Regions from separate parts of the Faecalibacterium sp. BIOML-A1 genome, predicted to be linked through region 2. Evidence: a T-box and tRNA genes for the amino acid it is inferred to sense, from the RefSeq annotation. Region 2 holds a T-box; the other holds one or more tRNA genes.
What was found. A T-box is a leader RNA that pairs with one kind of tRNA and senses whether it is charged. The one in region 2 lies ahead of tyrS (tyrosine--tRNA ligase), so its partner is inferred to be a tRNA-Tyr.
Positions count from the first base shown of each region.

Region 1 (3,409 bases), on a different contig from region 2:
CCGCAAGGCAGAGCATCCCGGCATCGTGGGCCATTTTTACGATGGCGCGCAGGTCAGAGCAGATGCCGTAGTAGGTGGGGTTATTCACCAGCACAGCCACAGCATTCGGATGCTCTTTAATGGCCTTTTCCACCTGTTCCCGCTTCATGCCCAGCGAGATGCCAAGGCGCTTGTCCACCTCGGGGTTCACATACACCGGCACCGCGCCGCACAGTACCAGTGCGTTCAGCACACTGCGGTGCACATTGCGGGGCAGAATGATCTCATCGCCGCGCTTGCAGGCGGTAAGCACCATGCTCTGCACACTGCTGGTGGTGCCGCCCACCATGAGGAACGCGTGGGCAGCGCCAAAGGCATCTGCGGCCAGCTCCTCTGCTTCCCGGATGACCGATACCGGGTGGCAGAGATTATCCAGCGGCTTCATGCTGTTCACATCCACGCCCACGCACTGCTGGCCCAGAAAGGCGGTCAGCTCCGGGTTGCCGCGGCCTCGCTTGTGGCCGGGCACATCAAAGGGCACCACCCGCATTTTGCGGAACTGTTCCAGCGCTTCATAGATGGGCGCACGGTTCTGGTTCAGCCGGAACCGTGTTCGGTTCTCACTCATGTTTTTCCTCCGTCCCTGATCCCGATGCAAACAAAAAAGCGCAAGTACCGCACAAAAAGTGCAGACTTGCGCTTTGAAAAGCATTTGAATGCGCCGCCAAAGACCCCCGGAAGAAACACCAGAGTACAAAGGCCGCTTCGCATGATTCAAAAAAGACGGGATTATGAGAGTCTATATAGCAATTCTGCTTTTACTGCTCTTTATTGACCGTTTCACAAGTCTGCACACTGACTGCGCAATTTCATGGTTGTAAAGGAACCAACTTATAAAATTTGAGCTGCTACGCTCAATCAATAATGGCGGCTGTGCCGCCGGTCGGCAGTGGACCCGGCTGTCCGTATGGCCTTAGCCCCGCTGGGCGGTCCATGGTAAATTGCTTTGAAAAGACTCTGCTATGCTTTGTCTCTCAAAATCAAATGTGATTTTATCATGCACAGAAAGCGTTGTCAATGATTTTTTTGAAGAAAAATTTAAAAAATCAATGCACAGAGTACCAACCTGAATACCGTTGCAAAATATTATGATGCACGGTACACTATGGTTACTACGGTTCTTATTGTTCTGCTGATCCTTGCACTGCTGGAAATCGTCCTGCTGAACGGTGCCGCAGCTGTTCGAATCCACCCGCCCGATGAGTTTAGCCTTGTCGCAAAACAAAAACCTCAGCGTACTTTCATACGTTGAGGTTTTTTGGTGGGCGCGGGTGGATGTCGCGAGCCGCGCATCTAAAAAAGCCCACCGGGCTGTTTTTGCGCCATCTTCAGCGATGTCGCCGCAGCTGTTCGAATCCACCCGCCCAGTGAGTCTGGCTTTGCAGCAAAACAAAAACCTCAGCGTACTTTCATACGTTGAGGTCTTTTGGTGGGCGCGGGTGGATGTCGCGAGCCGCGCTGCTAAAAACAGCCCACCGGGCTGTTTTTGCGCCATCTTCAACGATGTCGCCGCAGCTGTTCGAATCCACCCGCCCGGTGAGTTTAGCCTTGTCGCAAAACAAAAACCTCAGCATACTTTCATACGCTGAGGTTTTTTGGTGGGCGCGGGTGGATTCGAACCACCGAAGCTGAAAGCAGCAGATTTACAGTCTGTCCCCATTGGCCACTCGGGAACACGCCCATATTCACTTTTTGTGTCCTTCGCCGGACGACTTGTTTATTCTATCATGCAGAAAGGCTTTTGTCAACTGTTTTTTTACCTTTTTCTTCAAATGCGTTTTCCGTGCAGAGAAACGGCAGAGCAAAGGCGGGAAAAGCCCTGCAGCCATGCAGGCACGGCAAAGTCGGAGAAAAAAGCCAGCCGGAAGAAATTGATAGGCAAATTGCAAGAAAAACTCGGGACAATATGTGAAAAGTGCAAGACTTTTTGTCTCTGCATTGAAAAACGCAGTAAGGCGTGATATATTTAAAACGCAACAAAGTGCAACAAAATGGATGGCGCTTTTGTCACTCTGTGGCAAATCAGGCGGGATAAGTAGAAAAAGAAAGGCATAGCGACAAACCATGACGATTCAGGAATGTTATAGACAGATGGGCGCAAATTATGAGGACGTGCTCAAGCGGCTTTACAACGAAGGCATGATCTGCAGATTTACGCTGATGTTTTTGAACGACGACAGCTATCCGAAACTGGAGCAGGCATTGAAGGAAGAAAATGTGAAGGAAGCATTCCGTGCGGCACACACGCTCAAGGGCGTGTGCCAGAACCTGGGCTTTACCAACCTGTATCAGCCCACCTACGATTTGACCGAGGTGCTGCGCACAGGCACACTGGAAGGTACCAAGGAGCTGTTTGACAGCGTGACCCGCCAGTACAAAATCACCATCAATGCGATCCGTGCGCTCCAGTAAGCTCCGCATTTGGCTCGATCTCCAAACGGCATCCTTCCTTATAAAAAGGCAGGATGCCGTTTTTTATTGCATTCTGCGCAGTTTTATGATATAATGCCGGACGAACTGAACAGAAAAACAGCAGGTGCCTTTTGCCGATGCACTGCACGGCGGAAAGGGTAAAAGGGAAGCGGGTGCAGATCCCGCACGATCTCGTCACTGTGATAAGGGAGTCCGCATCAGGGTGCTTTGCACCAGCCACTGGAGCATTGCTCCGGGAAGGGGATGCCGGGCGGCGATCTTTCAGTCAGGAAACCTGCCTGCTGTTGGTACGGGGGTGCAAACCCCAGATCACGAGGAATTGGTTGTACCAAAAAGCCCTGAAACAACAGAGGTCTTTTTGTCATGCCATCCGCAGGACAGAAGGGCCTCTTCTTTCATCTTTCTTTCCTGTACCCTTTGTTTGGTTCAAACCGCAATTTATCCAGCAGGAAAGGACAAGAACAATGAGAAAGATCGAAACCAAAAAGCTGGCCGCAGCTGTTACGGCTCTGGCTCTGTGCGCCGGCGTGCTCACCGGCTGCGGCGGTGCTGCTTCCGGCACTGCATCCAGCACCGCTGCGTCTTCCGCTTCCAGCGGAGCGAGCAGCGAGGAGGCTGACGAAATGGCAGCAAAGAACGTGGCAGACCTGATCGATGCCATCTATGTGCAGGAGCGCAATGAGGATACCGATGCCCAGTGCGAAGCCGCCAAGGCTGCATGGGATGCCCTGACCGACACCCAGAAGGAACTGGTGGAAGGTGAGAACGCCGACCCCGACTACTTTGGCCGTGACACCGGCGATGCTTCCAAGGACGATGCCCGCAATCAGGACGACATTGGCGACAACGAGCTGCTGGTGGTCTCCTTCGGCACCTCCTTCAACGACAGCCGCGTGAAGGACATCAAGGGCATCGAGGATGCTCTGCAGGCCGCATA
Region 1 is NZ_WKZJ01000002.1:30,597-34,005, forward strand. It holds gene GKG36_RS02385 (aminotransferase class I/II-fold pyridoxal phosphate-dependent enzyme) at 1-607, opposite strand, end outside; gene GKG36_RS02390 (hypothetical protein) at 953-1,534, opposite strand; tRNA gene GKG36_RS02395 (tRNA-Tyr) at 1,636-1,720, opposite strand; gene GKG36_RS02400 (Hpt domain-containing protein) at 2,131-2,451, shown strand; cobalamin riboswitch at 2,557-2,769, shown strand; gene GKG36_RS02405 (sirohydrochlorin cobaltochelatase) at 2,937-3,409, shown strand, end outside.
Region 1: it encodes a tRNA-Tyr, which carries the amino acid that the T-box ahead of tyrS (tyrosine--tRNA ligase) is inferred to sense. The anticodon was not compared.

Region 2 (3,409 bases):
GATGCAGGCAAATCCAATGTGCGTACCTACCTGTTCCGCGATTATACCGAAGCCCTTACAAAGGCCCACGGAGTACGGCAGGCGTATCCAGATTTCAGCCTGGAAATGATTCAGTCCATTGCCCGGGAAAATATCGACCCGGAGTTTTTGCAGCTTACCTGAATATTTTTGTATTGTTGAAGCCCGCCTTTCGGGCAGAACGGAGGATCCTTATGTACGGAGTATCGAAGATCAATATTGAGCCGAGCCTCATGATGATCAGTGTGCAGGATGTAGAGTTCAAGGGCAACAGCCTCGCACGTTACCTGCAGATCTTTGCAGATAACGGTGTGGTCGTAGATATGATCAGCCAGAGTGCACCCCATGGCACCACCATCGATTTCAGCTTTACCGCTTCCAGCAGTGATCTTCCGCTGGTGATGAAGGCTATTTCCGTTGCAAATCTGGACAAGGATGCCAAGGCTTCTCCGCTGATCAGCGTGGGTTATTCCAAGCTGAACCTGTTTGGTGAAGAAATGGTCACCAGCTGCGGCGTGGCTGCCCGTGCACTGAATTCTCTGGCAATGGCCGGCATTGAAGTACTGCTTATCACCACCAGCGATCTGGATATTTCCCTGCTGGTCCACGCAGAGAATGAGGATGCAGCTTACGAAGCATTGAAGAAGGCTTACGAGCTGTAAATTCTGCAAGCAAGCGAGCAATCCTCCATCAAGTGAAAAAATGCCGGTGCACTCCAAAACAGAGTACACCGGCATTTTCATGTTCAATATTTTTACAGAGTGACTTTGTGGTAGATCTTCTTGCCCTTCTTGATCACAATACCCTTTGCCAGCTGCTCAGCAGAGAAGCCAACGGTGGGAGCGGCTACCTTCTCGCCATCCACCAGAACACCGCCCTGCACGACCAGACGGCGTGCCTCGCCGTTGGATGCTGCCAGACCAGCCTTGACCATCAGGGTCAGGATACCGATGGAGCCATCGGTCAGGTCGGCCTCGGTCAGCTGAGTAGAAGGCATGTGCTCGGTATCCATTGCGCTGCCGCTGAACAGTGCGCGGGCAGCATTCTGGGCCTTTTCGGCCTCTTCTTTGCCATGGACCATGCTGGTCAGCTCGTAAGCCAGAATTTCCTTAGCTTCGTTCAGGCGCTGATCCTTCCATGTGCTCATCTCGTCGATCTGCTCCAGCGGCAGGAAGGTGAGCATACGGATGCACTTCATCACATCGGCATCGCCCACATTGCGCCAGTACTGGTAAAACTCGAATGGACTGGTCTTGTTGGGGTCCAGCCAGACAGCATTGCCGGCAGTCTTGCCCATCTTCTTGCCCTGAGAGTCGGTCAGCAGGGTGATGGTCATAGCATAAGCGTCCTTGCCCAGCTTGCGGCGGATCAGCTCGGTGCCGCCCAGCATGTTGCTCCACTGGTCGTCGCCGCCGAACTGCATGTTGCAGCCGTAGTGCTGGAACATGTAGTAGAAGTCGTAGCTCTGCATGATCATGTAGTTGAACTCGAGGAAGGACAGGCCCTTCTCCATGCGCTGCTCGTAGCACTTGGCGCGCAGCATGTTGTTCACGGAGAAGCAGGCACCCACATCACGCAGCAGTTCCACGTAGTTCAGGTTCAGCAGCCAGTCTGCATTGTTCAGCATCAGTGCCTTACCCTCAGAGAAGTCGATGAACTTTTCCATCTGCTTTTTGAAGCATGCGGCATTGTGGGCGATATCCTCTTTGGTCAGCATCTTGCGCATGTCGGTACGGCCGGAGGGGTCGCCGATCATGGTAGTGCCGCCGCCAATCAGGGCAATAGGCTTGTTGCCTGCCATCTGCAGGCGCTTCATCAGGGTCAGGGCCATAAAGTGGCCTGCGGTCAGGCTGTCGGCAGTGCAGTCAAAGCCGATGTAAAAGGTTGCCTTGCCATTGTTGATCAGGTCGATGATCTCTTCATCAGTGATCTGGGCTACCAGGCCGCGGGCCTTGAGTTCTTCGTACAGAGTCATGATTTTTTCCTCCTGTTTGTGGGCAGAGGGAAAAATAAAACACCCCCTGCCAAAAATGAATTTGGCAGAGGGCGAGAAAATTCGCGGTACCACCTCTGTTTGCCGCTTCCTCACAGAAACGACCTCACGAGTGCACACCCCAGAGTAGAGAGACACTCCTGCGTTTGTAACGCTCGCACGCGGCACAGCCTACTAACCTGAACGGCATTCAGCCTGCAGCTCCGGGAGGTACTTCCCCTGCTGCTCTGCGGCCCCTTACACCAACCGGGGTTTCTCTGGGCAGAACACTTCAAGGTACTTGTTCCCTTCATCGCCATTAACAAGGACTACTTTATCACAATGCTTCGGGCTTGTCAACCCCTTATCTGCAGCGGCTTATTTTGGCTTATTTTGCGCCAAGACCCAGCATTTCGCGGGCATTGGCACGCGAAAGCTCGGTAACGTGGTCGCCGGAGATCAGCCGGGCCAGTGCTTCCACCCTGCCCTCCTCATCCAACGGATGGATCTCGGTATAGGTGCGGTCATTGGCTACATTTTTCTGAATCAGCAGATGGCAGTCCGCCAGTGCAGCGATCTGGGCTGTATGGGTGATGCACAAGATCTGGTGGCCCTGTGCGCTCTGGCGCAGTACCTCACCAATACGCCCGGCGGCTTTGCCAGAAACACCGCTGTCGATCTCATCATAGATCACGGTAGGCACGGCATCCCTATCGGCCATTGCATTTTTGATGGCCAGCGTGATGCGGCTCAGCTCGCCGCCGGAAGCAATTTTTGCAAGGGGTTTGGGCGCCTCACCGGGGTTTGTGGAAATGTAGAACTCGATGCTGTCCTGCCCATGGCTTGCCAGCGGGCCGCGGGTATGGCGCAGTGTCATGCGCACGCCCGGCATGTTCAGAAAATCCAGCGTGCCGGAAATACGCTTGTTCAGCTCTTCAAAAGCGCGCAGGCGCGTCTGGGTCAGTGCTTCTGCCTTTTCGCGGGCCAGCGCATAAAGGCGGAGCTTTTCTGCCTGCAGGTGGTCATGCCGCTCCTGCGAGGACTGGATGCGCTCCAGTTCTTCCCTTGCATTCTGTCCAAAAGCGATCACGTCTTCTACCGTATCACCATATTTGCGCTTGAGCTTGTAGATCAGATCCAGACGCTGTTCAATCTCGTCCAGCTCCGCATCGTTGGTATCATAGGAATCCAGCCGACCGATCAGATCTGCGGCAACATCCTTTGCATTGTAATACAGATCCAGCAGCTGACTGGATGCACCGGCAAGTGCATCATCCAGCTGCGCGGCAGCATCCACTGCATTGGATGCCTCGCCCAGCAGATCGACTGCGCCGGAGGCCTCGTCATCGCCCGAAAGCAATGCATAGCTCTGTGCGATCTTATCCCGGATGGCAGATGCATTGGCAAGGATCTTGCGGC
Region 2 is NZ_WKZJ01000004.1:118,282-121,690, forward strand. It holds gene GKG36_RS06645 (CapA family protein) at 1-162, shown strand, start outside; gene GKG36_RS06650 (ACT domain-containing protein) at 213-680, shown strand; gene tyrS (tyrosine--tRNA ligase) at 773-1,993, opposite strand; T-box leader at 2,058-2,313, opposite strand; gene recN (DNA repair protein RecN) at 2,379-3,409, opposite strand, start outside.